DNA from 2 places in the Variovorax sp. HJSM1_2 genome. Region 2 is predicted to be linked to the other one. Evidence: riboswitches for the same ligand, from Rfam matches in the RefSeq annotation. Region 2 holds a riboswitch; the other holds the start of a gene.
What was found. Region 2 has a riboswitch for S-adenosylhomocysteine ahead of ACFQ95_RS24330 (dihydropteroate synthase). Riboswitches for the same ligand answer to the same signal wherever they lie in the genome.

Region 1 (15,095 bases), on a different contig from region 2:
CGATTTGCTGCATACTGAGAAGCATGACCGAGATGCCGCCCGGCTTGGGCTCCAGCCGAATGCTCACAGACTCCACCGTGGGAATGGTCATTCGACCGGCCGTGTCGTAGTCTCCGGGCTTCACACCCACCACCTCTATCTTCAGCCCGCTGAAGACTTGCAGATTCGGCGAGTTGTTGACGACGATCGCCCTGTAGGCGCCGATTTTGCCGACCACCGGTTCTAGGCTGGAGATGTGGACAAGTGTGTCAGCGTGCTCTCTATAGGTCTTCCAGGCGGTGTATGCGGCGGGCACGCCGTAGCCCACTGCGAGCGCCAGCCCAAACCCCAAAAGGATGACAGGCGCAAATTTCGGAAAAGACGAAAGCAAGGCTTGAACCGGCGCCGGGAGCAAGCCATACAGCCGGTTGGGCTGTGCCGGTTTCGGTATCGACTTCTTGGCCATCGAGACGTTCCTCGGATGTAGCGGTTGTGCTGGGAGTCAGTCCTCGGGGCGCAATTTTCTACGCCGGATCACGAAAAGACCAGCCGCCTCAGTGTTTGCAGACTGGCATGCTGGTTGCCACGTTTCCATCACATTTTGATCATCACATGGGCTTTGACGCCAATACACAAAGGCGTTGATCGCTATACATTTTGATAAATTGACGGCGCCAGCAGGTAAGGACCGCGCCCTCAGATCGGCGCTGTTGTCCGGGTCGTATGGGCTCGTTTGCGCGGGTATTTCCCAATGTCGTGAAATAATTAATTAATGAAAAATTAAAATCCTACGGATTGGTGCCTTGTTGCGCCATTTTTTTCTCTGCCCGGACGCCATGGTGGCGGCCCGCGTGGCAACTCTTCAGGAGACGAAATGTTGAAACTTTCCAAAATCGCCACGGTTGTGGCTGTGGCCATGTCCGCCGGTGCCGCGTTCACCAGCACTGCATTTGCTGGCGAAGTGGAAGTCCTGCACTACTGGACCTCGGGTGGCGAAGCCAAGTCGGCCGCCGAACTCAAGAAAATGATGCAGGCCAAGGGCCATGTCTGGAAAGACTTCGCGGTGGCCGGTGGTGGCGGTGACGCAGCCGCCACCGTGCTGAAGAGCCGTGTGGTGTCTGGCAATCCGCCAGCGGCTGCACAGATCAAGGGACCAGCGATCCAGGAATGGGCTTCCGAAGGTGTGTTGACCAATCTGGACACCGTGGCCGCCGCTGAAAAGTGGGACACGCTGCTGCCCCCGGTGGTCGCCAACGTGATGAAGTACAAGGGCCACTACGTCGCCGTGCCGGTGAACGTGCACCGCGTGAACTGGATCTGGGCCAACCCCGAAGTGCTGAAGAAGGCCGGTGTGGCCGGCATGCCCAAGACCTATGACGAATTCTTCGCCGCCGCCGACAAGATCAAGGCCGCTGGCCTGATCGCCGTGGCGCACGGTGGCCAGAACTGGCAGGACTTCACCACCTTTGAATCGGTGGTCCTGGGTGTGGGCGGCGCCAAGTTCTACCAGGACGCGCTGGTCAAGCTGGATGCCAAGGCCATCAACAGCGACACCATGAAGAAGTCGCTGGAAACCTTCCGCAAGATCAAGGGCTACACCGACTCGGCATCTTCCGGCCGCGACTGGAACCTGACCACCGCCCTGGTGATGCAGGGCAAGGCCGGCTTCCAGTTCATGGGCGACTGGGCCAAGGGCGAATTCCTGGCCGCCGGCAAGGTGCCGGGCAAGGACTTCCTGTGCGCCGCCGCGCCTGGCACCAGCAGCTCGTTCACCTTCAACATCGACTCGTTCGCCATGTTCAAGCTGAAGTCGGCTGATGCGCAAAAGGCGCAGAACGATCTGGCCGCCGCCATCATGAGCCCAGAGTTCCAGGAAACCTTCAACCTGAACAAGGGTTCCATCCCGGTGCGCCTGAACTCCAAGATGGACAAGTTTGACGACTGCGCCAAGCTGTCGGCCAAGGACTTTGTGGAAACCTCCAAGACGTCCAGCCTGGTGCCCTCGATCGCCCACAGCATGGCCGTGAGCCCCGCTGCCGAAGGCGCCATCAAGGACGCCGTGAGCCAGTTCTGGAACGACGACAAGATCACTGTGGCCGCTGCGATGAAGAACATCGCGAACGCTGCAGCAATGAAGTAAAGCCGTCCGGGCGCGTTTCTTCTGCTCGCCCCAAGGCCCGGCATACCACCTGGGTGGAATGCCGGGCCTGTCTCTCTGCAAGCTGAAAGCGGCTGCCATGAAATCGAATTTTGAAAACACCCTGCCCAAGTTGGTGATCGCACCAGGCTTTGTCCTGGGGTTTGCCTTCATCTACGGGCTGATGATCTGGAACGGGGTGCTGTCGCTCACACCCTCGCGTATGTTGCCCAACTACAGCGAGTTTGTAGGCCTGGAGCAATACACGCGGCTGTGGGACATGGACCGCTGGTGGCTGGCGCTGAAGAACCTGGGCATCTTCAGCGTGCTGTACGTGGGCGGGGCCATGCTGATAGGCATGGCGCTGGCCATACTGCTAGACCAGAAGGTGCGTGCCGAAGGTTATCTGCGCACCATTTATCTCTACCCCATGGCGCTGTCGTTCATCGTCACCGGCACCGCCTGGAAGTGGATGCTCAACCCCGACATGGGCTTGCAAAAGCTGATACAGGACATGGGTTGGACCAGTTTTGAATTCGGTTGGCTGGCCGATGGCGACAAGGCGATCTACTGCATCGTGATCGCCGGCATCTGGCAGTCGGCCGGGTTTGCCATGGCGCTGTTTCTGGCCGGCCTGCGCGGCATAGACGACAGCATCATCAAGGCCGCACAGATCGACGGCGCAAGCCTGCCGCGCATCTACTGGCGCATCATCCTGCCGATACTGCGCCCGGTGGTGTTCTCCACCATCATGGTGTTGTCGCACTTGTCGATCAAGAGCTTCGACCTGGTGATGGCGCTGACCGGCGGCGGCCCCGGCTTCTCGACCGACGTGCCTGCCACCTTCATGTACGTGATGAGTTTCACACGTGGCCAGATCGGCCTGGGCGCGGCCAGCGCCACCATGATGCTGGCCACCGTGGCGGCCATCGTCGTCCCCTATCTTTACAGCGAATTGCGGAGCAAGCCCCATGACCGCTAAACACTTGGCGCGCGGCCTGCTCTATGCCGTGTTGATCCTGGCGGCCATCTTCTTCCTGGCGCCGCTGTACGTGATGCTCGTCACCTCGTTCAAGGACGCTGAAGAAATCCGCAACGGCAACCTGCTGAGCCTGCCGTCGCAGCTCAACTTCTCTGCCTGGGGCTCGGCCTGGTCCAGCGCCTGCACTGGCACCGACTGCCGTGGCCTGCAACCGTTCTTCTGGAACTCGGTGCTGATGGTGTTCCCGGCGGTGATCGTCTCCACCGTCTGGGGTGCCATCAACGGCTATGTGCTGAGCCTGTGGAAGTTTCGCGGCAGCGATCTGCTGTTTGGCTTCATGCTGTTTGGCGTGTTCATGCCGTTCCAGGTGGTGCTGTTGCCCATGAGCCAGGTGCTTGGCTGGCTGGGCATTTCCAGCTCGGTGGGCGGCTTGATCTTTGTGCACTGCCTCGCAGGTCTGGCGGGCACCACGCTGTTCTTCCGCAACTACTACGCAGCCGTGCCGGGTGAGCTGGTGAACGCCGCGCGCATAGACGGCGCGGGTTTCTGGCGCATCTTCTTCCGCATCATCGTGCCGCTGTCCACCCCCATCGTGATGGTCACACTGATCTGGCAGTTCACCAATATCTGGAACGACTTCCTGTTTGGCGTGGCCTTCAGCGGCGCCGACAGCAAGCCCATCACCGTGGGCCTGAACAACATGGTCAACACCAGCAGCAGCGTGAAGAACTACAACGTGGACATGGCGGCGGCGGTGATTGCCGGTTTACCGACGATGTTGATCTATGTCTTGGCGGGACAGTATTTTGTGAAAGGACTCACGGCCGGAGCCGTGAAGGGATAAAACCATATGGCTTCTGAACTCCACATCACCGGCATCCGCAAGACGTTTGGCCAAGGCAGCAAAGAGGTTGAAGTCCTCAAGCGCATCGACATCGATGTCGCACCTGGTGAATTCCTGATCCTGGTCGGCCCCTCGGGCTGCGGCAAGTCCACACTGCTGAACATCATTGCCGGTCTGGAAGAACCAACCGAGGGTGAGATCCGCATCGGTGGCCGCAACGTGGTCGGTGTGCCACCGGCCGAGCGCGACATCGCCATGGTGTTCCAGAGCTACGCGCTCTACCCCACCATGAGTGTGGCCGACAACATTGGCTTTGCGCTGGAAATGCGCAAGGTGCCCAAGGTGCAGCGCGACAAACGCATCGCCGAAGTGGCCGCCATGCTGCAGATCGAGCACTTGCTGGACCGCCGCCCCTCGCAACTCTCGGGCGGCCAACGCCAGCGCGTGGCCATGGGCCGCGCCCTGGCACGCCAGCCGCAGCTGTTTCTGTTCGACGAGCCGCTGTCCAACCTGGATGCCAAGCTGCGCGTGGAAATGCGCGCCGAAATCAAGCGACTGCACCAGACCAGCGGCATCACCAGTGTCTACGTGACCCATGACCAGATCGAAGCCATGACGCTGGGCAGCCGCATCGCGGTGATGAAGGGTGGCGTGGTGCAGCAACTGGGCACGCCGGACGATATTTACCGCCGCCCGGCCAACACCTATGTGGCCACCTTCATAGGCTCACCCACCATGAACCTCATCCCCGGCCAGGGCGTGAGTGCTGGTGCGGCTTCAAGCTTTCGCATCCAGGACGGCAGCGTGCCGCTGCAATGCCCGAACAACACCCAGGGCACGTTGCTGGGCGCGCGGCCGGAACATGTGCACTTTGACGATGCGTCCACCTGGCGTGGCCAGGTCAGCCTGGTGGAAGCCACTGGCGCCGATACCTTTGTGGTGGTGCAGACCAGTGCGGGTGCGATCAACGTGCGCACTTCGCCGGACACGGCAGTTCGCGCGGGCGACCAGGTGGGGTTGGCGGTGGAGAGCCAGCATGTGAGCTGGTTTGACGGAAAGAGTGGAGAACGCGTTTAGGGCGATGCTGAACAAGCCCCGGTCGGCCGGATACGGCCGGCCATGCGCAACGAGCCGGGGGCCGGCCCCGGCGGGCCGCGCCAATCAAGGCCGTATGCGCCTCAAGCGCCTCAAGCTTGCAAGGCCTTTCAGCCGCCCAAGCCCAGGCGCTTGCAGATGGCCAAAGTAGCCGCGCTCTGGTTCATGGTGTAGAAGTGGATGCCGGGCACACCACCAGTGCGCAACTGGTCGCACAGCTCGGTCACCACATCCAGGCCAAAGGCTTTGATGGAAGCGGTGTCGTCGCCAAAGGCTTGCAGGCGCAGGCGGATCCAGCGCGGGATTTCGGCGCCGCAGGCATCCGAGAAACGCATCAACTGCGTGGAGCTGCCAATCGGCATGATGCCGGGCACTACCGGAATGTCGGCGCCAGCCGCGCGCGACTCTTCGACAAAACGCCAGTAGGCATCGGCGCTGTAGAAGTATTGGGTGATGGCCGCATCGGCACCTGCACGCACCTTGGTGACGTAAGCGTCGATGTCGGCCTGCGGTGAACGTGCCTGGGGGTGCACTTCGGGGTAACACGCCACTTCCAGATGGAAGTCGCGTCCCGTCTCGGCGCGGATGAAGGCCACCAGGTCGCTGGCGTATTGGAATTCACCACCGGCACCGTAGCCGCTGGGCAAATCACCACGCAAAGCCACCAGGCGCTTCACGCCCATGGCCTTGAGCTGCGCCAACTGCTCGCGCACGGTGGCACGTGTGGCGCCAACACACGAGAAGTGGCTGGCCGCAGGCACACCTTCGGCCAGAATTTCGGACACGGTGGCAAACGTGCCGTCCTGGGTGGAACCACCGGCCCCAAAGGTCACCGAGCAGAATTCGGGGCGCAGCTGGTACAACTCCTGGCGCACCACGCGCAGCTTGGCCGCACCTTCTGCCGTTTTGGGGGGGAAGAACTCCAGGCTGAGAGGAAGAGGAGAGGTAAGGCTCATACGGTACTCAAGTCAAATAGGGTCGAGGCAATTCGCGTGCACGGCCCCAGCATGGGACATCGCGGAACCGGCTTTGCCGGGCCGCTGATGCCGTCTCCTGCAAGGGGATTGGCGAAGACACGTCGTGCGTAGCCTGGGGGTTAACCAAGCCTTTTGGCGTAGATAAAAAATTCGCGGTTGCCGTCGCCGCCGGCCACGGGGCTGTCAAACCAGTCCAGCACCTCAAGCTCCAGCTCGGCGCAGCATTCACGCAGACGGGCTTGCACCAGCGGGTACATGGCGTCGTCGCGCACGATGCCCCCCTTGCCCACCTGGCCGGGTTGCAATTCAAACTGCGGCTTCACCAGCATGAGCAACACGCCGTTTTCTGCCAACAGTGGCACCAAGGCAGGCAAGATCAAGGTGAGCGAAATAAACGACACGTCGCCGGTGATCAGGTCGAACTCGGGCTCGGTGTCCACATCGTCAAACCCGGCCTTGCGGCGCAACTCGGCGCGTGCGCTGGCGGGGGTGTCTGAGGACGATGAGGAGGACGCCGCACGCGCGTTCATCTTGCCCGCCGCTTGCGCCACATGTGCCTCGACTTCGGCATCGTCCGCGTCGTCGCTGTCGTCGTAGTCGGTGACTTCGCCGCCGCTGTTCATCCAGGCATAAGGGGCCACGGGTTCCGGGTCGTCCTCGGCCGGGGCCTCCCACTGCTCGGACAACACATATTCGCAGGCCTCCTGCAGCGACTCGGGCGTGAGTGAACGGGCGTTCAAGCCCTCTACACACAACACCCGTGCGTCTTCGCGCAGCTTGGGATGCAACTGGCCGTGGCCCACGTCGACCCCTATGACTTGCACCGCGCCAGCCTGCAGCAAACAGTCGGTGAAACCACCGGTCGACTGGCCCACGTCAAGCACCTTCAAGCCGTCCACATTCAAGGCCGCGTGTTTCAGCGCGGCGTCGAGCTTGAGCCCGCCGCGTGACACATAACGCGCCTCGGCATCGTCGAGCAACTCGATCTTGGCGTCGACCGGGATGTCATCCTTGTTCTTGGCCACGCTGCGCCACTTGATGCCATCAAACCAGCGCATCCCCCCGGCGATCAGCCGCACGGCCTGGGAACGGGAGGCGGCCATGCCACGCTCTACTAACAATTGATCGGCACGCATAAACGATGGTCACTCAAAAACAAAGAAGGAAATGGACGCCCCCTGGCTTCCACTGGAACACCGCGGAACTGGCTCTGCCAGGCCGCAGGTGTTGCCCCCTGCAAGGGGGTTGGCGTAGCGACACACCGTGCGCGAAGCCTGGGGGGTGCCATCAGTAGCGGTAGGTGTCTGGCTTGTATGGGCCGTTTTTATCCACACCGATGTAGGCCGCTTGTGCGTCCGTCAGCGTGGTCAGCATCACGCCAACCTTCTTCAGGTGCAGGCGCGCCACTTTTTCGTCCAGGTGCTTGGGCAACACGTAGACCTTGCCGGCCTTGTAGGCGTCTGGCTTGGTGAACAGTTCGATCTGGGCGATGGTCTGGTTGGCAAACGACGAGCTCATCACAAAGCTGGGGTGGCCCGTGCCGCAGCCCAGGTTCACCAGGCGGCCCTTGGCCAGCAAGATGATCTTCTTGCCGTCAGGGAACTTGATGTGGTCGACTTGTGGCTTGATCTCTTCCCACTCGTACTTCTCGATCGAAGCGACGTCGATTTCGTTGTCGAAGTGGCCGATGTTGCAGACGATGGCCTGGTCCTTCATGGCGACCATATGCTCGTGGCGGATCACGTCGCGGTTGCCGGTGGTGGTCACGAAGATGTCGGCCTTGTCAGCCGCGTATTCCATGGTCACAACCTTGTAGCCTTCCATGGCGGCTTGCAGGGCGTTGATTGGATCGATTTCGGTCACCCAGACTTGGGCGCTCAGGGCGCGCAGGGCTTGGGCCGAGCCCTTGCCCACGTCGCCGTAGCCAGCCACCACGGCCACCTTGCCGGCGATCATCACGTCGGTGGCGCGCTTGATGCCGTCCACCAGCGACTCGCGGCAGCCGTACAGGTTGTCGAACTTGCTCTTGGTCACCGAGTCGTTCACGTTGATGGCGCGGAACAGCAGTGTGCCCTTGGCCGACATTTCGTTCAGGCGGTGCACGCCGGTGGTGGTTTCTTCGGTCACGCCGATGATCTCGGCCGACTTGCGCGTGTACCAGGTGGGGTCCACGGCCAGCTTGGCCTTGATGGCGGCGAACAGCAGGGTTTCTTCTTCGCTGGTGGGGTTGGCGATGACGCTGATGTCCTTCTCGGCGCGTTGGCCCAGGTGCATCAACAACGTGGCGTCGCCGCCGTCGTCCAGAATCATGTTCGGGCCTTCGCCAGGCGTGCCCTTGGCGCCGAAGTCAAAAATGCTGTGGGTGTAGTCCCAGTAATCTTTCAGCGACTCGCCCTTGATGGCGAACACGGGCGTGCCGGCGGCGGCAATGGCGGCAGCGGCGTGATCTTGCGTCGAGAAGATGTTGCACGAGGCCCAGCGCACGGTCGCGCCCAGGGCTTGCAGGGTTTCGATCAGCACGGCGGTCTGGATCGTCATGTGCAGCGAACCGGTAATACGTGCGCCCTTGAGCGGCTGGGCAGCGGCGAATTCTTCGCGTATGGCCATCAGGCCGGGCATTTCGGTTTCGGCGACGCGGATTTCGCGCTGGCCCCAGGCGGCCAGGTTGATATCGGCAATGGCTTGGTCAGCGGTATTGATGGGCTTGACGACAGCGTTCATAGGGGTGCTCCAAAGCAAGTTGGTAAGCCACTGCGCCGTCGGGGAGATACGCTTTTGCGAAAACGTCTCACCTCACGGGCAGTGGGTGAGCGCGGTTTGCAGTTATGGGGTTCCGAGCCTCACACCCCTGTTGGGTGCTGCAGCGCTCCTCGGAATGGGGCAGATTATACGGAAGGCCGAAACGCAGCGGGGCTGAAAGTGCGGCGCGCAAGCCCCGTTATTCCACCCTTGGGGCTACAAGCCGCGCTGGATCAAGAGCTTCTGGATATCCGACGTGCCTTCGTAAATCTGGCACACCCGCACGTCGCGGTAGATGCGCTCCAACGGAAAGTCGCTCACATAACCGTAGCCGCCCAAGGTCTGGATGGCGGCGCTGCACACCCGCTCGGCCATCTCGCTGGCAAACAGTTTGGCCATGGCGGCTTCTTGCAAACACGGGCGGCCCGCATCGCGCAAGGCCGCGGCGTGCCAGATCAGTTGGCGCGCGGCTTCGATCTGCGTGGCGCATTCGGCCAGGCGAAAGCCCACGGCCTGTTGGTTGAAGATGCTGCCGCCAAACGCCTGGCGCTCCTTGGCGTAGGCCACGGCCACCTCAAACGCGCTGCGCGCCATGCCCACACTTTGCGCGGCAATGCCTATGCGCCCGCCCTCCAGCGCGCCCAGCGCAATCTTGTAGCCTTCGCCCTCGGCGCCGATCAGGTTCTCGGCGGGAATACGGCAATCGTCGAAGTTGATTTGCGCGGTATCGCTGCTGTGTTGGCCCAGCTTGTCTTCCAGCCGCGCCACGGTGTAGCCCGGCGTGTTGGTCGGCACGATGAAGGCACTCATGCCGCGTTTGCCCGCGGCCTTGTCGGTCACGGCCACCACGATCACCACCTGGCCATTCTTGCCGCTGGTGATGAACTGTTTCACGCCGTTGATCACGTACACATCACCCTCGCGCTTGGCGGTGGTGCGCAGGCTGGACGCATCGCTGCCCGCCTGCGGCTCGGTGAGGCAAAAGCCGCCCAACATCTGCCCCTGCGCCAGCGGCTCCAACCATTGCTTCTTTTGCTGCGCATTGCCGTAACGCAACAAGATGGCATTGACCGGGCAGTTGGTCACGCTGATGGCCGTGCTGGTGCCGCCGTCGCCTGCGGCAATTTCTTCCAGCACCAAGGCCAGCGACAGGTAGTCCAGCCCGGCGCCGCCCAGTTCTTCGGGCACACAGATGCCGTAGGCGCCAAGCGCGGCCAGGCCCTGGTGCGCCTCAACGGGGAAGTGGTGCTCCTTATCCCAGCGCGGCGCATGCGGCCAAAGTTGCTCTTGCGCAAACGCACGCACCGCGTCGCGGATCATTTCCTGGTCTTGGGTCAACAGCATGGTTTTGTCTCCGAATTCTTTTTGTGTTTACCAGTGGGCCGCCCTGCGCCCATCGTGGTGCAGCAGTTGCCCTTTGTCTGCGTCGGTCACACCGGCGAGTGTGTTGCGAATGCCTTGCACACTGGCCTCCACCGTGAGGGCCGCGCCGCTGCCACCCATGTCGGTCTGCACCCAGCCCGGATCTATGGTCACCAGGCGCGCTTGCGGGTAATCGTGCTGCGCGGCGGCCACAGCCATGTTGAGCGCGGCCTTGCTGGTGCGGTAAAGCCACGAGCCGCTGTTGGGCACGCTGCCGATCTGCGACATCGACGACGAGAAGAACGCAAACACACCACCGGCGGCCTCCACCAGCGGCGCCACTTGTGGCAGCGCCTGCATGGCGCCGAGCACATTGGTGTGCATCACCGCGTCGAAGTCTTGCTGTGTGGGCGGCGACAGCGCATTCGGGCGGCGAATGACGCCGGCCACGTACAGCGCGACGTCTATCTTTTCGCCATCGAGCTGCCAGGCCAGGCCGCTCACACTCGCGGGCTTGGCCACGTCGACCTGGTGCACTTCGGCGCCCAGAGCCTGAACGGCCGCTTTGTCAGCCGGGTTGCGCACGGTGGCGAGCACACGGCAACCATCTTCCGCGTACTGGCGCACCAACTCAAATCCGATGCCACGCGAGGCACCAATGACCAAAATGGTTTTCATAGGGTATTGAAGAAAAATAAGGCGTCAACGCATATGGAGAAAGCGCAAGAAGCTATCAAAACAAGAGTAGCCAAGTCACCCGACCTTGCGCTCAAGATCGAGCTGCGCCTGGTAACGCGCCAGCATCTCGGCCTGGGATTCGGGTTCAGTCGCCAAGCCCATCTGGTCGTGGATCATCTGGCCCATGGTGGGCAACACGGCCCGCTCCACCTGCGCATCGGCATGCCACAGGCGCGAACGCATAAAGGCCTTGGAGCAGTGCAGGTAGGCCTCGGCCACACGCACTTCTATCACCAGCTTGGGACGTTGGCGCTCGGCCGTGAACAGATCGGTGAAGGCGGCCTCGTCGCGCAGTTGCGCCGTGCCATTGATGCGCAAGGTTTCGTCCACGCCGGGGATCATGAAGATCAGCCCTATGCGCGGGTCGGCCAGCAGATTGCCCAGCGTGTCGAGCCGGTTGTTGCCGCTGGCATCGGGCAGCAGCACGGTGTGGGCGTCGGGTGTTTTCACAAAGCCGGGTGTGCCGCCGCGTGGCGAGGCGTCGAGCAGGGCTCCGCCCTCGCCGCCCGTGGCCACCACACAGAACGGCGACAGCGCGATGAAGCGCTGGCCGTGTTTGTCTAGCTGCGGCAACTGCTTGCGCAGCGCACGTTCGCCGGGTTCGCCGTAGAGGCTGCGCAGTTGGTCCAGGCTGGTGATCATGGGCTAGGCACCTCAGATCAACTCTATCGCCACCGCCGTGGCCTCGCCGCCGCCAATACACAGTGTGGCGATGCCGCGTTTTTTGCCACGCGCCTGCAGCGCATGGATCAGCGTGACCATGATGCGGGCACCGCTGGCGCCGATGGGGTGGCCCAACGCACACGCACCGCCGTGTACGTTGACGATGTCGTGAGAGATCTTCAGTTCGGTCATCAGCGCCATGGGCACAACAGCAAAGGCTTCGTTGACTTCCCACAGGTCCACGTCTTTGACGCTCCAGCCGGTTTTGGCCAAGAGCTTTTGCACCGCGCCCACGGGGGCCGTGGCAAACCACTCGGGTTGCTGGGCGTGGGTGGTGTGTGCCACCAGACGGGCAATGGGTTTGGCGCCTATCTTTTGCGCGTGGCTGGCGGTGCTCAGCACCAGCGCGGCGGCGCCGTCGTTGATGGACGAGCTGCTGGCAGCGGTGATGGTGCCGCCATCTTTCTTGAACGCGGGTTTGAGCGAGCTGATCTTGTCTATCTTCACCTTGCCGGGACCTTCGTCCAGCTCCACCAGCGTATCCCCGCTGCGGCCCTTGACCAGCACCGGCGCAATCTCGGCCTTGAACATACCGTCGGCCGTGGCCTGGCGCGCACGCTGCACACTGGCGGTGGCAAACGCATCCTGCTGTTCACGCGTGAAGCTGTATTTGGCAGCGCAATCTTCGCCAAACGTGCCCATGGAGCGGCCGGGTTGGTAGGCGTCTTCCAGGCCGTCCAGCATCATGTGGTCGAAGATGCGGTCGTGGCCCATGCGGTAGCCACCACGGCCCTTGAGCATCAGATACGGCGCGTTGGTCATGCTCTCCATGCCGCCGGCCACCATCACCTCATGCGTGCCGGCCAGCAGCAGGTCGTGCGCCAGCATCGCGGCCTTCATGGCCGAGCCGCACATCTTGGACAGCGTCACAGCACCCGCGCTGTCGGGCAGGCCGCCCTTGTAGGCGGCCTGGCGCGCCGGGGCCTGGCCTTGGCCGGCCATCAGGCAGTTGCCAAACAACACCTCACCCACAGCGGCTGGCGCCACACCCGCACGCTGCACCGCCGCCTTGATGGCGACACCGCCGAGGTCGTGTGCCGCCAGCGCGGCGAAGTCGCCCTGGAAGCTGCCCATGGGGGTGCGCGCGGCACCGAGGATCACAATCGATTCAGACATTTCAGCTCTCCTTCAACAAGCAAGATAGACAGACCTCGGCGGCCTTGTCGCGTTGGAAGACAAACCGCTGCTCACGGTCATAGGGAAACACGTCGTGTACGTGGCCGGCCTGGATACGCTCCTTGTGCGCCTGCCAGAACGCGATGTCCAACAGGTCGGCATGGTGGCGCATAAAAACATCGCGCACCGCAGGGTGGCCCAGCAAAAACGGACCAAAGGTTTCGGGAAACACATCTTTCGGCCCTACGCGGTACCAGACCTCGCCACTCATTTCTTCCTCTTCGGTGCGCGCTGCAGGCACGCGGCGGAAGTGGCAATCGGTGAGGTATTCGATTTCGTCGTAGTCGTAGAACACCACCTTGCCGTGACGCGCCACGCCAAAGTTCTTCCACAACATGTCGCCGGGAAAGATGTTGGCCGCCACCAGGTCCTTGATGGCATTGCCGTATTCCACCACCACACGTTCGATTTGCTGCCGGCCCCGGCCATCGTCCGCGCCCGCGTCAAAGGCCTCTTGCAGGTAGAGATTGAGTGGGATCATGCGCCGCTCGATGTAGACGTGTTTCAAGATCACTTCGGCCTGGCCATCAGCGTCGCGGTCACTGATTTCCAACTGGCTGGGGGCAAACTTTTCAATCTCGGCAATCAAGGCCTCGGTAAAACGCGCTCGCGGAAACGCCACTTCGCTGTACTCCAGCGTGTCGGCCATGCGGCCCACGCGGTCGTGTTGTTTCACCAGCTGGTATTTGCCTTTGATGAGTTCTCGCGTCGTGTCCTTCTGCGGCGGGTAGTAGTCCTTGATGAGCTTGAACACATACGGAAACGACGGCAAATCAAACACCAGCATCACCATGCCCTTGATGCCGGGGGCAATGCGAAACTGGTCGCTGGAGTGGCGCAGATGGTGCAGGAAATCGCGGTAGAACAGCGTCTTGCCCTGCTTGGCCAAGCCCAGCGCGTTGTAGATCTCATTACGCGGCTTGCGCGGCATGATGCTGCGCAAGAACTGCACGTAGGCCGAGGGGATCTCCATGTCGACCATGAAGTAGGCCCGCGCAAAGCTGAAGAGCTTGAGCAACGCGTCTTCGCCAAACAGCGCCGCGTCGACGATGAGCTGGCCGTCAGTGTTATGCAGAATCGGCAGCGTGAACGGATGCTCGACAAAACCATTGATCACCTTGCCGCACACATAGGCGCCCTTGTTGCGGAAGAACAGGCTGGCAAGCACCTGGATCTGGAAATTGGCGCGCAACTTCACTTCACCCAGTTGCGCGCGCAGCACCGCAGCCACCGAGGCCACATCGCGCGGCAGGTCTTCAAAGGCGCGCTGCAAGTCAAACTCCTGCAGCAACTGCTGCAACACCAACTCCAGTGTGTCGGGCGTCGGATAGTAGGCCCGGTAGCTGGGCTTTTGCTGCGGCTCCAGGTTCTCGATGTACTCGGTACTGACCGCCGGGCGCACAAAAATGAAGTTGTTATGGAAGTGTGTGCGGTGCAGTATCTTGGTGGTGACGGAGTTGAAGAATGTCTCCGCCAACTCGGGCTGGTAGTGGTCCACCAACAGGCCGATGTAGTGCAGCTTGACCTGCTGCCACACCGCCATGGGCTGCTCGCCGGCGCGGAATTCCTTTTCCAGCCGCATCACACATTCGCGCACGCGCAGGCCGTAGAACTCTATGCGCTCGCGCGCGGCGTGTTGCTGCCCCGGCCAATCGGCGGTTTCAAAACGGTGTTTGGCCCGCGCCGACTCGGAGCGGAACAAGCGGTAGTGCCGATTGAAACCGTCCATCATCGCCTTGGCCACATCAAAGGCCAGGCTTGAATCGAGTCGCTGCGGAAACATGTTCAAAACACCGGGTTGAACAAGTCGCAAAGTTGGCTTATTTGCTGCTGCGCGCAGCGATCACGCTCTCCACCGCAGCGGTGTATTGGGCCTCCAGCGTGTCGGTGCCGTTGACCGTCATGTGCAGGTCCTGCAACAAGCCGTCGTGTACACCGAAGGCCCAGCCATGGATGGACACCTTCTGGCCATTGCGCCAGGCGTCTTCCATCACCGTGCTGACACACACGTTGACCACTTGCTCGATCACGTTCAGATCACACAAGGCGTCGGCGCGCTGGCTTTCGGGCAAGGCATCAAGCTTGGCCGCATGGCGGTCGCGCACCGAGCGCACGTGCAGCAGCCAGTTGTCGGCCAGGCCGACACGCGCGCCTTCGAGTGCGGCGCGCACACCCGAACAGCCATAGTGCCCGACCACCATGATGTGCTCGACCTTGAGACGTTCGACGGCAAACTGTATCGCCGACAACGCGTTCAGATCGGAATGCACCACGACGTTGGCCACGTTGCGGTGCACAAACACTTCACCGGGTTCCAGGCCGGTGATTTGATTGGCGGGCACA
Region 2 (15,095 bases):
TAGATGCGCACACGCTGGCCGATGATGGCGGTCTCGCCTATCACCACGCCGGTGCCGTGGTCGATGAAGAAGCCCGGGCCGATTTCGGCGCCGGGGTGGATGTCGATGCCGGTTTGCGCGTGTGACAACTCGGCCGCAATACGCGCCAGCAGTGGCAGGTCCAGTCGGTACAACTGGTTCGCCAGCCGGTGGTGGATCATGGCCAAGACACCGGGGTAACACAGCAGCACTTCGTCGACGCTGCGTGCCGCCGGGTCGCCGTGGTAGGCGGCGAGCACATCGCTGTCGAGCAAGCTGCGGATGGCGGGCAACGCTGCGGCGAAGTCGTGCACGGCAGCACTGGCCCGCGTGGCGATGGAATCGGTGGCGCTGCGCGGGTCGTCGGCACGGGCGTGGCGTTCCTGGTAGGCCAGCTCCAGCTGCGCTTGGGCGTGCAGGCCGTGCAGCGCGGTGTCCAAGGTGTGGCCGACGTAAAAGTCCTCACTCTCGTGCCGCAGATTCGGCGGGCCCAGGCGCATGGGAAACAACACACCTTTGAACTCTTGCAGAATTTGCGCCACCGCGTCACGCGAGGGAAACTCGCGCCCGCCGGGTTCACCCGAGCGTTTTTGCGCGGCACGCCAGTCGCGGCGAATCTGGCCTAGGGACTGGACGATGGGTTCGACGTTGAATACTGCCACGTGGAGGTCTTTCTTCTTGCTGCGGATCGGGATGCCGGCGAAAGTTCGGCGCTCAGTCCTGTACCCAGGGCAACTGATGGAACTGCCAGCCATCGACACCGGCGCGGTGTTGCCTGGCGTCCAGCTCACCTTCAAAACCTTCGAGCACGTTGAACACCCGGGTAAAGCCGGCCTTGGCCGCCGCTTCGGCCGCCAGTGCCGAGCGTTTGCCGCTGCGGCACAACAACAGCACCACGGCGTCCTTGCCACCGACCTTGGCCTCCAACTCGCGCACAAAACGCGGGTTGCGCGTGAGGCTGGTGCCCGTGGCCCAGGCGACGTGGGCGGTGTCGGGCACATGGCCAACGAACTTGCGCTCTTCTGTGGTGCGCACATCCACCAACTGCGCGGCGCCGCTGGAAAACAACTCCCAGGCCACGGCCGGCGGCACGCCGCCCGCGTAGGGCAGTCCGGTCGACAGCGCCAGCACACGCGCGGATTCCAGCGCGGCGGGCAGGCTGCTGGCAACAATTTCAGAAGACGAATCGGACGACATACACACTCCAGTTGAACTGGCCGCAGAGGGACAGGGATTGCGGCTTTTGGTCACTTTAGGGGTGTGCTGCCCGAACTCAAACGATTAAGAATCTACTTCTAAATAACGTTTGACTCTATAGAGGCCCAAACGGCTGGGATGGACAAGGCCATCCAAAAACACCCAATGGAAAACAGGCTTGCGCTATCAGCCTTAACGCGCCGGGCGCAGTTCTGCACGTTCGGCTTCTTCTCCTAAGGGGGTTTGCGGGTCCAGGCCACGGTCAGGGGATTCGGCCACCTGCGGTGTGTCGGTGGCGTGCTCTATCAGTTCCTCGATGATGAAGCGGCCATACAGCTGCGCACGCTCGGCGCCAAAGGCATGGGCCATGTTGGCCACGCGGCGCGCGGCTTGCTCACCTTTTGCCCGGACGACCAACCAGTGGTAACCGCGCACTGCAAGCTCGCGGTGGGCCTTGATGAGGTTGATTTCCTGGCCCAAGTTCGCCAACGGACTGGCATGGGCCAAGTCGTCGTCAATTTGCGCCAGCATTTCCCCAGCGGTGTAAGAGGTGACGGCATCTTCGGCATAACCTTCAGCGGCGAGTGCCTGGCGCGCATGCTCGGCCTGCGCTTGGGAAGGAAACGAGATGACGAGATGTCCTACGGGCTTGAAAACACCAAAGCTGGTGGGGTGGTCTTGCAGTTCCATAGCCGCCTCCTGATGGGTCTTGACGGACACACCGGCAAACGGGCGCATCCGTATGCTTAGCATGGCCGCTGTGGCCTGCCCCGGGTGTGGGAACGCGGGCCAAGACCCTGTAGGCAAGGGCCGTTCAACCGTTGGTGAACAGTTCGCTGCAAAAGCCGAAGAAATCGTCCAGCTCGGTCGACTTGTCAAAAACCGCCGTGGCACCAAGCGCCAAACACTTTTGCCGGATGTCCGGGGTCGCGTAATTGGTAAGCACCACCATATGTTGATCGGGGCTGCGGTTGGTGCAATGGCGCAGGACTTCCAGGCCTGAGCCCTTTTTCAGGAACAAATCCACCACCACAAGCTGCCAGGCATGCATAGACAAGGTTTGGATCGCGTCGACTGCGGTGTCCGCCACGGCCACGACTTCGAGATCAGCGAGCTCTCTCATGGTGGGAATAAGAGCTTCGCGGATCGTTGAGCTGTCCTCGATGAGTACCGTCACGATGGACATGATGGATTCCGCTAAACAGTTCCGCAGGTTGCGGTAGAGCGGCAAAAATATGTCGCATCTGTATTTGAACCACGGCAGAATCGTTTACTCGTAGGACGGTGACCCATTCGACAGTCGCTTATTGCACTATCACTGCACGACCACTTTTTCATTCCCGCTCGCCCCTCCGTTTTTGCAAGGACTTTATCGTGCCCAAAAAAACCAAGAGTGCCCAGGTCGCCACCGATCTTTCCTTGAAGGATGCGGCCAAAAAGACCAAGCAGGTCAACGAAGAAATCGTCGTAGCGGAAGAGGAGTTGACGGTGGCCCACGCCGTGCTCGACAAACATATTCCAGAAAACGCCAATGAGCCGGATGTGCGGCAAGCGGTAGAGGCCACCGAGCAGGTGAAGAAGCGGCTGCGCAAGTCGGTCAAAGAGCTGGCCACGGTACAGGCCACGCTGGAGAAGAAGGCCGCTGAGCAGGCTTAGGCCACGCCAACGCCGTTCGCGGTCTCAGAGAATCGGCCGCAGCGTCTCGGCCACCTCGCGCAACACCGGCAGCAGTTGGGCGACCAGTTGGTCGTCCGGGTACATCTGGCGCTGTACGGTCACACTCAACGCGTATTGGCAGCGGCCTTTTCTGTCCTTCAACGGCACGGCCAGACCGCTGAGACCGAAGCTCAAATACTGGTCGGCCTGCGCGTAACCCAACGCCCGTGCGGCCACCACGTTACTGCGAAAAACCACCGGGTCGTCCAACGTGGCGCCGGTAAAGTTGGTGAAGTCGTGCCGCGCAATCCAGGTGTCCAGCGCGGCATCGTCCAAGGTTGAAAGAATCGCAAAGCCTTGCGCCACCACGTGCGCCGGCACACGTGCACCGGGGTGAAAACCAATGGAGATCAGCCGCGGTGCGTTGCTGCGCGCCAGGTAGACGATTTCCTGCCCGTCAAGCGAGCCGACGTTGAAGGTTTCGCCACACTGCATGGAGGCGCGCTGTATGTAGGGCTGCACCAGGCGGGGAATACGCGCCGCCTCCAGATACGCCTGGCCCAGGCGCAGCACACGCGGCAGCAGCCAGTAGTACTTGCCGTCGGTGGCGGCATAACCAAAATGCACCAGGCTCAACAGGTAGCGTCTGGCGGCGGTGCGGGTCAGGCCGGTCAGTACACCGGCCTCGGTGGCGGTCAGGCGTGGGCGGTCATCGGAGAAGGCTTCGATCACACGCAAACCCTTGCCCAAGCCTTCTATGAGCAGCTTGCGGTCGATGGGCGCGGGGTCTGAAGAAGTGGGAGTGGGGTCGGTCATGCAGTAAGCTCCTGCCTAGCGATAACCCTAGGTTTGGGCGCATAGTGTACGGCTGCGATCAATCATTGATCGCACAAATACTTTTAGTTCACCCGTTGAACGCAGCTCGCGCCTACAGTTCCGCACCCCCTCCGCCGCCCGCAGCGGATCACGCCTTCTTCAGGAGACACCCATGGCTTCTTCAGCCTCATCACCGGCCAGCGCGCAGCATGGCAAAGACCAGTCGAAAAAGGCCACGGCCAGCGGCTGGATTGGCTCGGCGCTGGAATACTACGACTTCTTCATCTACGCGACCGCCGCGTCGCTGATTTTTCCGCAGATCTTCTTCCCCAACACCGACCCCAAGGTGGCCATCATCGCCTCGCTGGCCACCTACGGCGTGGGTTATGTGGCGCGTCCCATAGGCGCATTTTTTCTCGGCCACTGGGGCGACACCCACGGCCGCAAACAGGTGTTGATCCTGTGTATGTTCCTGATGGGTTTCTCCACCGTGGCCGTGGGCCTGTTGCCCACCTACGCACAAGTCGGGCTGTGGGCGCCAGCATTGCTGGTGATGCTGCGCCTGGTGCAAGGTTTTGCAGTCGCAGGTGAGATCTCGGGCGCGAGTTCCATGATTCTGGAACACGCGCCGTTTGGTCGCCGTGGCTTTTTTGCCAGCTTCACGCTGCAAGGCGTGCAGGCCGGGCAGATTTTGGCGGCGGCGGTGTTTCTGCCGCTGGCGCACTACATGCCGGCCGAACAGTTCAACAGCTGGGGCTGGCGCATTCCGTTCCTGCTGAGCTTCATCGTGATTGTGGCGGGCTACATCATCCGCCGCGAAGTCGATGAAACCCCGGCGTTTGCGGTGGAAGACAAAAAAGGCGAGTTGCCCAAAGCCCCGGTGGTGCAAGCCGTGCGCGAAAACTGGCGCGACATGCTGCGCGTGATGTGCTGCTCGCTGATGAACGTCATCCCCGTGGTGACCACCATCTTCGGTGCGGCCTACGCGGTGCAGCCGGGTTATGGCATAGGCTTCGAGAAAGACGTCTACCTGTGGATTCCGGTGCTGGGCAACATCGTCGCCGTGGCGGTGATTCCGTTTGTCGGCAATCTGTCGGACAAGATCGGTCGGCGCATTCCCATCATGGTCGGCGCCGTTGGCTCGGGTCTGCTGTCGTTTGGCTACCTCTACGCCATCAGTGTGCACAACGTGCCCATGGCCATCATCATGTCGCTGCTGATGTGGGGCGTGGTCTACCAGGGCTACAACGCGATCTTCCCTAGCTTCTACCCGGAAATGTTTCCTACCCGCACCCGGGTGTCGGGCATGGCGATTTCGCAGAACCTGGGCACGCTGGTCACGGCCTTGTTGCCCGCGCTGTTTGTGGCGGTGGCGCCCCCCGGCACGGCGAATATTCCACTGGTCATAGGCTCCATCACTCTGGCCGTGACACTGGTGGCCGCCATTGCCGCCTGGACCGCACGCGAAACTTACCGCGTGCGCATGCAGGACCTGGGTGACCCAGACGCCGTGCCGGTGCCCGCGGGCGAGTACCAGCGCCTGCGTGAAGAAGCCGTATTGCAGGGGCGCGTCACCCGTTGACGCAGCGCTCGCTTCAAGCAAAAAAGCCGCCTAGGCCCGTCACGGGTCCAGGCGGCTTTTTCACATGCATCACTTTTAGTTCAACGGCACCCGCACACCGTCCTTGTAGCTGTAGAGGGTGACGGCTGGGTGCGTCAGTTCCCCCTTGTCGGTGAACGCAATGTTCGCCGTCACACCTTTGAATTGCGTTTTGCCCAGGAACGAGGTGTAGACCTTGGGGTCGGCCGAGTTGGCGCGCTTCATGGCATCGACCAGTACAAAGGTCGCGTCATAAGCATAGGGGCTGTAGATCTGGAACTGCCCCGGGAACTTGGCGTCGTAGCGCGCCTTCCACTCCGGCCCGCCCTGCATCTTCTGGATGGAGGCGCCGCCCGTGGCGCAGGTGACCTGGCCGACATTCGCCGACTTGGACGCCAGTTCAGACAGCTTCTCGGTGCACAAGGCATCACCGCCAAAAAACTTCACCTCGCCCATGCCCAACTGCACCAGTTGGCGCAGCATGGGACCGGCCTGGGCGTCGAGGCCGCCGTAGAAGATGCCATCGGGCTTCTTGCTCTTGATGCCGGTCAGGATGGACATGAAGTCGGTGGCCTTGTCGGTGGTGAACTCCTGCGCCACCACCTTGATGCCCTTTTGCTCCGCCGTGGCCTTGAACACGTTGGCCAAACCCTGGCCGTAAGCCGTGCGGTCGTCGATGATGGCCACGCTTTTGAGCTTGAGCGCATCGGCCGCGTACAACGCCACAGCGGCACCCAGGGCGTTGTCATTGGCGATCAGGCGGTAGGTGGTCTTGTAGCCGGGCTTGGTCACATCCGGGTTGGTGGCCGCCACCGTGATATGTGGCAGGCCACAGCGGTTGTAGATGCTGGCGGCGGGAATGGTCGTGCCCGACTGCAGATGGCCCACCACACCGGCCACGCCGGCGTCGCAGAACTTTTGCGCCACGGCCGTGGCTTGGCGCGGGTCGCCAGCGTCGTCTTCGGCGGCGATTTCAAAACGCACGGCCTTGCCACCAAGGCTGGGGTTCTGGGCGTTGATCTCGTCAATCGCCAGGCGCACACCGTTTTCGGTGTCTTTGCCAATGTGGGCGATGCCACCGGAGACCGGGCCGGCATGGCCGATTTTGATGATTTGCACACCTTGGGCGCTGGCGGCACTGGTGGTCAAGGCCAGGACGGCGGCGCCGCCGAGGTGCAATACGAAGCTGGGGGTTTTGCGCATGGGAAAGCCTCTTGATTCCAAAAACTGAAGGCTGGAAGTCTAAGGGGCCGCCTTGAACGGCAAATGGCTGCGGATTGTTACGAAAGAAACGCTTTGTTTTACCCAGAAAAAGTATCAAATTAATAGCTACCTACGCTTATTCAATATGGGTAAAAAGCCAATTTTGCTTCCAACTCTTACGCTGGCCAAACCTGCTGCGCCACCCGCCGCATATTGCCGCCGAGCACCAGCGCAGCCTCGTCCGCCGTCATGCCTTCGGCCTGCAGCGCGGCACCCAGGCTTTGCCAAGCCTCGGGCGGTGGGTAGTAGGCGCGGCTGATCGCGCGGTCGTAACCCGCCGACTTGGGCCACCAATAGGTCGGGTCGTAGTCACCGGGCGGGGTGTCGTTGAGTTCGGGCTGGGAAAAGCTGATGTCCAGCCCAATGCCGGTGTGCTGCACACCCACCAGGTTGGCGACGTAGGCGGCATGGCGCGCCACGTCTTGCACCGTGGGCTGCTGCGTGCCGACGAAGAACGATACACCCGACACACACACCACACCGCCCGTGGCCGCGCAGGCGCGGATTTGTTCGTCGGTGATGTTGCGGCCGTGTTCTATCAGCGCCAGCGGGTTGGCATGGCTGAAGATCACCGGCTGGCTGGACGCCGCCATGATGTCCAGGCTGCAACGCCGCCCGGTGTGTGAGCAGTCCATCAACATACCGGTCGCATTCACCGCCTGCACCATCTGCGCGCCGAGTGCGGTCAGGCCACGTACCTCGTCGTGGCAACCATCGGCCACGCTGTTGTTGCGGTTGTAGGCGAAGTGGATTTGCCGCACACCCAGGCTGGCGTATAGCGCCACCATCTCGAGCCGCTCCATCAGCGGCATGGCGCCTTCGAGATCAAAGCCTATGGCGATGCGGCCGCTGGCAGCAGCGGCTTCAATGTCGGCCACACTTTGCGCCAGCACATAGGCATCGGGCTTGGCGGCAATGGTGGCGCGAAAGCCGGCCAGCACGGCCATCACTTGGGTCACGGGGTTCATGTCCATGCCGACGTTGATGGACACGTAATGCACGCCGGCGGCGCGGAAGCGGTCAATCGGTGCGAAGCTGGCGTTGGGGTGCAGCGGCAGGCAGGCGTGGGCCTCCCAACGGAGGTGGTTTGGTTTCATGCAATGGTCTCCTGGCGCTGGAAACCACGCGAGGCTTCCATCAACTGCCGAGTGTAGGACTCGCTGACGCGGTGTGCGGCCAGGTCGGCGGCGGCCAGCATCTCCACGGTTTGGCCACGCTGCATCACCATCAGGCGTTCACACAGGTGGGTGACCACGGCGAGGTCGTGGCTCACCATGATGAAGCTCAGGCCACGGCGGGCACGCAACGTCTCCAGCAGGTTCAGCACCTCGGCCTGTACCGAAGCGTCCAGCGCAGAGGTCGGCTCGTCGAGCAGCAGGATTTGCGGCTCCAGAATCAGCGCACGTGCAATGGCGATGCGCTGGCGTTGCCCGCCGGAGAGCTGGTGCGGGTAACGAAAACGAAAGCCCTTGCCCAAGCCCGCCTCGTCGAGCGCCCGCTCGATGCGCGCTTGTTCGTCGCCCATGCCGTGTATGGTCAGTGGCTCGGCCAGCAGACGGTCCACCGTGTGGCGCGGGTGCAGCGAACCATAGGGGTCCTGGAACACCATCTGCACCTGGCGACGGAAGGCTTTGCTGCCGGGGGCGGGTTGTACACCACCGTCGCGGCCTATCAGTTGCACCGTGCCGGCTTCACGCGCGGCCAGGCCGCAGATGGCGCGCAGCACGGTGGATTTGCCCGAACCCGATTCACCCACGATGCCGAAACTTTCGCCCGGCTGCACGGTAAACGAGGTGTCGGCCACGGCGATGAAGTCGTCAAAACTGACGCGCAGGTTTTGCACCTCCAGGCCGACGGATTGAGACTGCAGGGTCATAACGCCCACTCCGGTTTGCGGTCTAGTGTGGGCAGCGGATGTTGCGTGGCGCCTAGTTTGGGCAGGCAATTCAACAGGCCCAGCGTGTACGGGTGCTGCGCCTGCGCCAGCCCGCCGGCGGGCAACTCTTCCACCACGCGGCCGGCGTACATCACCAGAATGCGGTCGCAAAAGGTGGACACCAAACGCAGGTCGTGCGACACAAAAATCAGCCCCATGCCACGCTCGGCCACCAACTTGTCGAGGATGGCCAGCACCTGCAATTGCACCGTCACATCAAGCGCCGAGGTCGGCTCGTCGGCAATCAGCAGGTCGGGGTTGGCGATGAGCATCATGGCAATCATGGCGCGCTGGCCCATGCCGCCAGACACCTCGTGCGGGAACAGCTGGTACACGCGTTCTGGATGGTCGATCTGCACCGCAGCCAAGGCTTCCAGCGCGGCTTTCCTGGCTTCGCGCTTCGATGCCTGCGTATGCGCCTGCAGCGCCTCGACAATTTGTTCGCCTATGGTCATCACCGGATTCAGCGAAAACTTAGGGTCTTGCAGCACCATGGCAATGCGCCCGCCGCGTAACGCGCGCCGTTGTTTGGGTGCGCAGTTCAGCAGGTCGATGCCGTTGAACGCCAGCCGCTTGGCCGTGACCTGGCCGCCCGGCGCCGTCAAACCCAAAATGGCCCGGCCGGTTTGCGACTTGCCCGAGCCCGACTCCCCCACAATGCCCAGGCGCTCGCGCCCCAGCGTGAACGACACACCACGCACCACTTCCACGCGGCCGCCCTCGCGGTTGGGGAAAGAGACACGCAGGTCTTCAATTTCCAAAACGGGCTCTGTCATTTAACGCCTTTCGGATCGAGGGCGTCTCGCAAGCCATCACCCACCAAGTTAAACGCTAAGCTGACCAAGAAAATCGCCGCACCAGGCGCCGCCGCCACCCACCATTGGTCGAGCACGTATTGCCGCCCGTTGGCAATCATGGCGCCCCACTCCGGCATGGGCGGCTGCGCGCCCAGGCCCAGAAAGCCCAGGCCGGCAGCGGTGAGGATGATGCCCGCCATGTCGAGCGTGACACGCACAATCACCGACGACAAACACAGCGGCATGATGTGGTGCAGCACGATGCGCCAGGGCGACGCACCAATCAAGCGCACGGCGGCGATGTAGTCGGTTTGGCGTATGGTCAGCGTCTCGGCGCGCGCCATGCGCGCATACGGCGGCCAGGCAGTGAGCGCGATGGCGATGACGGCGTTCTCGATGCCCGGCCCGAGTGCAGCGACAAAGGCCAGCGCCAGAATCAGGCGCGGAAACGCCAGGAAGATATCGGTGATGCGCATCAGCGCTGCATCCACCAAGCCACCGGAATAACCGGCCACCGTGCCCACCAGCAAACCAATGGGTGCGGCCAGCACGGCCACCAGCACCACCACAAACAGTGTGATGCGCGAGCCGTAGATCAGCCGCGAGAGCAGGTCTCGGCCCTGGTCGTCTGTGCCCAGCCAGAACTGGCCCGAGGGCGGCAACAAACGTGTGGTGCGCAGGTCGCCCACGGTGGGGGAATACGGCGCCAGCAGCGGCGCAAACAAGGCCACCAGGATCAGCGCCAGCACAATCAGCAAACCTGCCATGGCAAGCCGGTTGCGCGCGAACACACGCCAGGCGCCGTAGGCTCGGCCCCAGGCGGCTTGGCGCCGTGAGGCAGGCTGGTCGCTCATCAGCCAAGCATGCAAGCGGACGTGCCAGCGATTCAAAGTAGCGGTCATCGGATGCGGGTACGCGGGTCTAGCGTTTTGTAGAGCAGGTCAGACAAAAGGTTCAGGCCTATGAACACCGAGCCCACCACAATCGTGCCGCCCAACACCGCGTTCATGTCGGCGTTTTGCAGCGAATTGGTGATGTAAAGGCCCAGGCCCGGCCAGGCGAACACGGTCTCGGTCAGCACCGAGCCTTCGAGCAAACCGGCGTATGACAAGGTGATCACCGTAACCAAGGGCACCATGGCGTTGCGCAGCGCGTGGCGCCAGATGATGCGCGCCTCGCTCAGGCCCTTGGCGCGCGCGGCCACCACGTATTCCTGGCTCAGCTCGTGCAGCATGAAAGAGCGTGTCATGCGGCTGATATAGGCCATGGAGAAAAAGCCCAGCAGCGTGGCCGGCAGCACCAGGTGCGAAAGCACGTTGGCAAACGCGTCCCACTGGCGTGCCATGGCGGCATCGAGCAACAGCAGGCCGGAGACATTGGTCAACGTGTATTCATAAACCACGTCCAAGCGGCCCGGGCCGCCCACCCAATCGAGCTTGGCGTAGAACAACACCAGCCCCATCAGGCCCAGCCAGAAGATCGGCACAGAATAACCCACCAGGCCCAGCACACGCACCACTTGGTCGACCCAGCGGCCTTGGCGCACCGCCGCCCACACACCCATGGGCACACCAAACAAAACGCCGATGAAAATGCCCAGCGTGGCCAGCTCCAGCGTGGCTGGAAAGGCGCGCCGAATGTCTTGCATCACCGGGTTGGAGGTGAGCACCGAGGTGCCAAAGTCGCCCTGCAAGGCCTTGCCAATGTAGATGTAGAACTGCTGCCACAGGGGTTTGTTAAAGCCCATTTCTTCACGCACACGCGCCACCAGTTCACCCGAGGCGCGGTCGCCCACAATCGCCAGCACCGGGTCTATGGGCATGACGCGGCCAATGAAGAAGGTGACGGCCAGCAAGCCCAGGTAGGTCAGCACAATGACCATCAGGAAGCTGGTCACACTGCGCACGGCACGGGAAAAACCAGCGGGCCTGCGGGCGCCCGCCTTGCGGTCAACGGCTTTCAAACCAGTTCGTTCGCGTTAGTGTTCGGACTAGTTCTTCGTGACCTTGAACATGTAGTTCGTATCAAACGTGGGGCCGAGCTTGAAGCCCTCGACGTTGCTGCGCACACCGGCCACTTCCACCTGCTGGAACAGCATGATGAACGGGCTGGTCTTGCGGAACTCGGCCTGCATGTCTTCGTAGAGCTTCTTGCGTTTGCCGGTGTCGCGTTCCAGCACGGCGGCACTCGCCATCTTGTCGAGCTCGGGCACCATCCAGGCATTGCGCCAGGCCAGCGGCTTGGCCTTGGCGTCGTCGCTGTTGTCGCTGTTCTGCACAAAGGTGGCGTTGGTGTGTGGATCCCAATAGTCGGCGCCCCACTGGCCTATGTACATGTCGTGTGTGCGCGCACGGTATTTGGTCAGCACTTGTTTGCCGTCGCCAGGAATGATTTCGATGTCGATACCGGCGCGCTTGGCGTTTTGCTGGAACGACTCGGTAATGCCCTGCACCGGCTGTATGGTGCGCATGTCTATGGTCACCTTGAAGCCATTCGGCAGGCCGGCCTTGACCAGCAGCGCCTTGGCCTTGTCGACGTCGAGCTTGTAGGGCATGGCGTTGCTGGCACCCAGCAGGCCTTGCGCCATGAAGTTCTGGTTCACCGCACCAATGTTCTTGATGAGTGTGTCGCCAATCGCCGAATAGTCGACCAGCCACTTCAGCGCTTCACGCACTTCGGGCTTGGCCAGGTTGGGGTTCTTCTGGTTCAGGCTGATGTAGTACACCGTGCCCTTGGAGGCCGAGGTGGTTTTGATGTCTTTGTTGGCGGCCAGCGCGGCCAGGTCTTGCGGCGACAGATTGCGCGCAATGTCCACGTCGCCTTTTTCCAGCATCAGGCGCTGCGTCGCCGACTCCTTGCTGTGGCGGTACAACACACGCGCCAGCGGTGCCTTGCTGCCATAGTAGTTGTCGTTGCGCTCCAGCATGATGACTTCGTTGGCGCGCCACTCACGCAGCTTCATGGGGCCGGAACCGGCATAGTTGGTCTTGAGCCAGGCGTAGCCCATGTCGCCATTGACCTCTTTGCTGGCGAGCAGCTTTTTGTCGACGATGGCGCCGACGTTGGCCGTGAGGCAGTTGAGCACAAACGAGGAGGCGTAGGCTTGGTCGGTCTCGAATGTGACCTGCAGCGGGCCGGTGGCTTTGATCTTGTCTTTGACGTTATCTTTGTTGAAGCCAAACTGGCCCAGGATGAAAGCGGGTGACTTGTTGAGCAACACGGCGCGCTGCAGCGAATAAGCCACGTCTTCAGCGGTGAGCGGGTTGCCCGAGGCGAACTTCAGGCCGGGTTTGAGTTCGAAGCTAAAAGTTTTGCCGTCGGCCGAGATGGCCCACGAAGCGGCCACGTCGCCAACAATCTTGGACGGGTCGCTGGTATCCAGGCGCACCAGGCGGTCGTAGGTGTTGCCCATGATTTCGCCGGCGGAGAGTTCAAACGCTTCGGCCGGGTCCATGGTGATGATGTCGTCGAAACCGAAGGCCAACACCAAGGTATCTTTGGGCGTGGCGGCCAGCGCCGGCGTCAGGCCGGCCGTCAAGATCAAGGTGGAAACAGCAGCGGCGGCGAGCACGCGGCGGGTGAACAAGGGAGACGAACCACGCATGAATCTGTTCCTTTTGTTGTGAATTTAATCTGCGAGCTTGGCAGACCGGGCACAACGCAAGAACCATGCTAACCCTAGCTTGTCAGAGCATCCTCGGCATGCATCACCGGGCTCAAATCACCTAGTAAGCGGCTGTCGATCAAGCTGTAGCGCGGGTGGGCGGGCAGCGCGTAATGCCACCATTCGTGCGCCAGGTGTTGAAAGCCCGCGTCCTCCATCAGACGCAGCAATACCAGCCGATTCGCCTGCGCCTGGGGCGACACCGCCGTACTGAAATGGTGCGAAGCCACCGTCATGTCGTCGAAGCCGGTGCCCATGTCAACCTCTTGGCCGTGGGCGTCGACCAGCGTCAGGTCAACCGCCGTGCCGCGTGTGTGGTTGGAGCCTATGGCCGGGTCGGCCACAAAAGCCTTGTCGGGCGCGGTGTCCCACAACACCTGCTGCGCCGCTTGCGGGCGGTAGGCGTCGAAGATCTTCAGGCGGTAGCCGGCGGCGGCGGCATTGGCCACGGCTTGGCGCAGGCAGACCTCGGCCTCACGGTGCAACAGGCATTCGGCGCGGTGGTAGATGATTTGGCCGGCCACGTTATGAGGAGTGGCATAGGCCAGTTCGAGCAAAACGCCGTGGCTTTGAGGGGTGATGTGGACTAGCGGGTGGGCAGAAGACGACATGAGGGGCTGGCACGCAAAAAACAACACGAGGCGGCAGGATAAACCACATGCGCAAATCGGCGCTTAAATGGGAGCCTTGGCGGTTGTAAAATCGCCCCTCCCCCAAGGAGCGTTGCAGCGCGGCCCCCAGACACCCGTCGGTTGGCCGCGTCAGGCTTGGGACATTCGGCCTCGCCGAACAGAAACGACGCTCACCTGAAAAGCTGTTCCTCACAGGTGAGTTGTATGTCTGAAATTTCCGTCCCCCCATTGAAGTTGTCCGGCCTGGAGCCCGTCTCCATTGGCGAGGGCACACTGTTCGTCAACATCGGCGAGCGCACCAACGTCACCGGCTCCAAGGCCTTCGCTCGCATGATCTTGAACGGCGAGTTCGACCAGGCCTTGTCGGTGGCGCGCCAGCAGGTGGAAAACGGCGCCCAGATCATCGACATCAACATGGACGAGGCCATGCTCGACAGCAAGGCCGCGATGGTGCGCTTCCTGAACCTGATCGCCTCCGAGCCCGACATCGCGCGTGTGCCCATCATGGTCGACAGCTCCAAGTGGGACGTGATCGAAGCCGGCTTGCGCTGCATCCAGGGCAAGGGCATCGTCAACTCCATCTCCATGAAAGAGGGCGTGGAGAAGTTCAAACACGAGGCGCGCCTGGTACGCCGTTATGGTGCTGCCGCCGTGGTGATGGCGTTTGACGAAGTCGGCCAGGCCGACACCTTTGCGCGCAAGATCGAGATCTGCGAACGCGCCTATCGTGTGCTGGTCGACGAGGTCGGTTTCCCGCCCGAAGACATCATCTTCGACCCGAACATTTTTGCCGTGGCCACCGGCATTGAAGAACACAACAACTACGCGGTCGACTTTATTGAAGCCGTGCGCTGGATCAAGCAAAACCTGCCAGGCGCCAAGGTGTCGGGCGGGGTGAGCAACGTGTCGTTCAGCTTCCGTGGCAACGACCCGGTGCGCGAAGCCATACACACGGTGTTCCTGTACCACGCGATTCAAGCGGGCATGGACATGGGCATCGTCAACGCCGGCATGGTGGGTGTGTACGACGAACTGGAACCGGTGCTGCGTGAGCGTGTGGAAGACGTGGTGCTGAACCGCCGTCCCGACGCCGGTGAGCGTCTGGTCGAAGTGGCCGAAAGCGCCAAGAGCGGCGCCAAGGACGAAAGCAAAAAATATGACTGGCGCGGCACGCCAGACAACCCGGTGTCGGTGGAACAGCGCCTGAGCCACGCCATGGTGCACGGCATCACCGAATTCATCGTGCCCGACACCGAAGAGGCCTACCAAGCCGTGCTGGCCAAGGGCGGACGCCCGCTGCACGTGATCGAAGGCCCGCTGATGGCCGGCATGAACATCGTTGGTGACCTGTTCGGCGCGGGCAAGATGTTCCTGCCGCAGGTGGTGAAGTCGGCGCGCGTGATGAAGTCCGCCGTGGCGCACCTCATCCCCTATATCGAAGAAGAAAAGCGCCAGGACGAAGCCGCCGGCCGCGACGTGCGCACCAAGGGCAAGATCATCATCGCCACGGTGAAGG

Region 1: another riboswitch for S-adenosylhomocysteine. It lies ahead of ahcY (adenosylhomocysteinase); the one in region 2 lies ahead of ACFQ95_RS24330 (dihydropteroate synthase).

What each region holds. Positions count from the first base shown of each region.
Region 1 is NZ_JBMOXA010000034.1:10,608-25,702, forward strand. It holds gene ACFQ95_RS23400 (hypothetical protein) at 1-445, opposite strand, end outside; gene ACFQ95_RS23405 (ABC transporter substrate-binding protein) at 854-2,119, shown strand; gene ACFQ95_RS23410 (carbohydrate ABC transporter permease) at 2,217-3,098, shown strand; gene ACFQ95_RS23415 (carbohydrate ABC transporter permease) at 3,088-3,942, shown strand; gene ACFQ95_RS23420 (ABC transporter ATP-binding protein) at 3,949-5,019, shown strand; gene metF (methylenetetrahydrofolate reductase [NAD(P)H]) at 5,148-5,993, opposite strand; gene ACFQ95_RS23430 (TlyA family RNA methyltransferase) at 6,134-7,150, opposite strand; gene ahcY (adenosylhomocysteinase) at 7,302-8,735, opposite strand; S-adenosyl-L-homocysteine riboswitch at 8,816-8,892, opposite strand; gene ACFQ95_RS23440 (acyl-CoA dehydrogenase family protein) at 8,970-10,097, opposite strand; gene ACFQ95_RS23445 (SDR family oxidoreductase) at 10,125-10,793, opposite strand; gene ACFQ95_RS23450 (pyridoxamine 5'-phosphate oxidase family protein) at 10,869-11,495, opposite strand; gene ACFQ95_RS23455 (acetyl-CoA C-acyltransferase) at 11,508-12,692, opposite strand; gene aceK (bifunctional isocitrate dehydrogenase kinase/phosphatase) at 12,694-14,535, opposite strand; gene can (carbonate dehydratase) at 14,573-15,095, opposite strand, start outside.
Region 2 is NZ_JBMOXA010000038.1:20,614-35,708, forward strand. It holds gene epsC (serine O-acetyltransferase EpsC) at 1-680, opposite strand, end outside; gene ACFQ95_RS24260 (rhodanese-like domain-containing protein) at 733-1,215, opposite strand; gene ACFQ95_RS24265 (hypothetical protein) at 1,408-1,905, opposite strand; gene ACFQ95_RS24270 (response regulator) at 2,030-2,401, opposite strand; gene ACFQ95_RS24275 (hypothetical protein) at 2,590-2,871, shown strand; gene ACFQ95_RS24280 (IclR family transcriptional regulator domain-containing protein) at 2,896-3,687, opposite strand; gene ACFQ95_RS24285 (MFS transporter) at 3,860-5,269, shown strand; gene ACFQ95_RS24290 (branched-chain amino acid ABC transporter substrate-binding protein) at 5,345-6,490, opposite strand; gene ACFQ95_RS24295 (dipeptidase) at 6,667-7,647, opposite strand; gene ACFQ95_RS24300 (ABC transporter ATP-binding protein) at 7,644-8,426, opposite strand; gene ACFQ95_RS24305 (ABC transporter ATP-binding protein) at 8,423-9,262, opposite strand; gene nikC (nickel transporter permease) at 9,259-10,137, opposite strand; gene ACFQ95_RS24315 (ABC transporter permease) at 10,182-11,246, opposite strand; gene ACFQ95_RS24320 (ABC transporter substrate-binding protein) at 11,274-12,887, opposite strand; gene ddpX (D-alanyl-D-alanine dipeptidase) at 12,962-13,558, opposite strand; S-adenosyl-L-homocysteine riboswitch at 13,657-13,758, shown strand; partial or broken gene ACFQ95_RS24330 (dihydropteroate synthase) at 13,784-15,095, shown strand, end outside.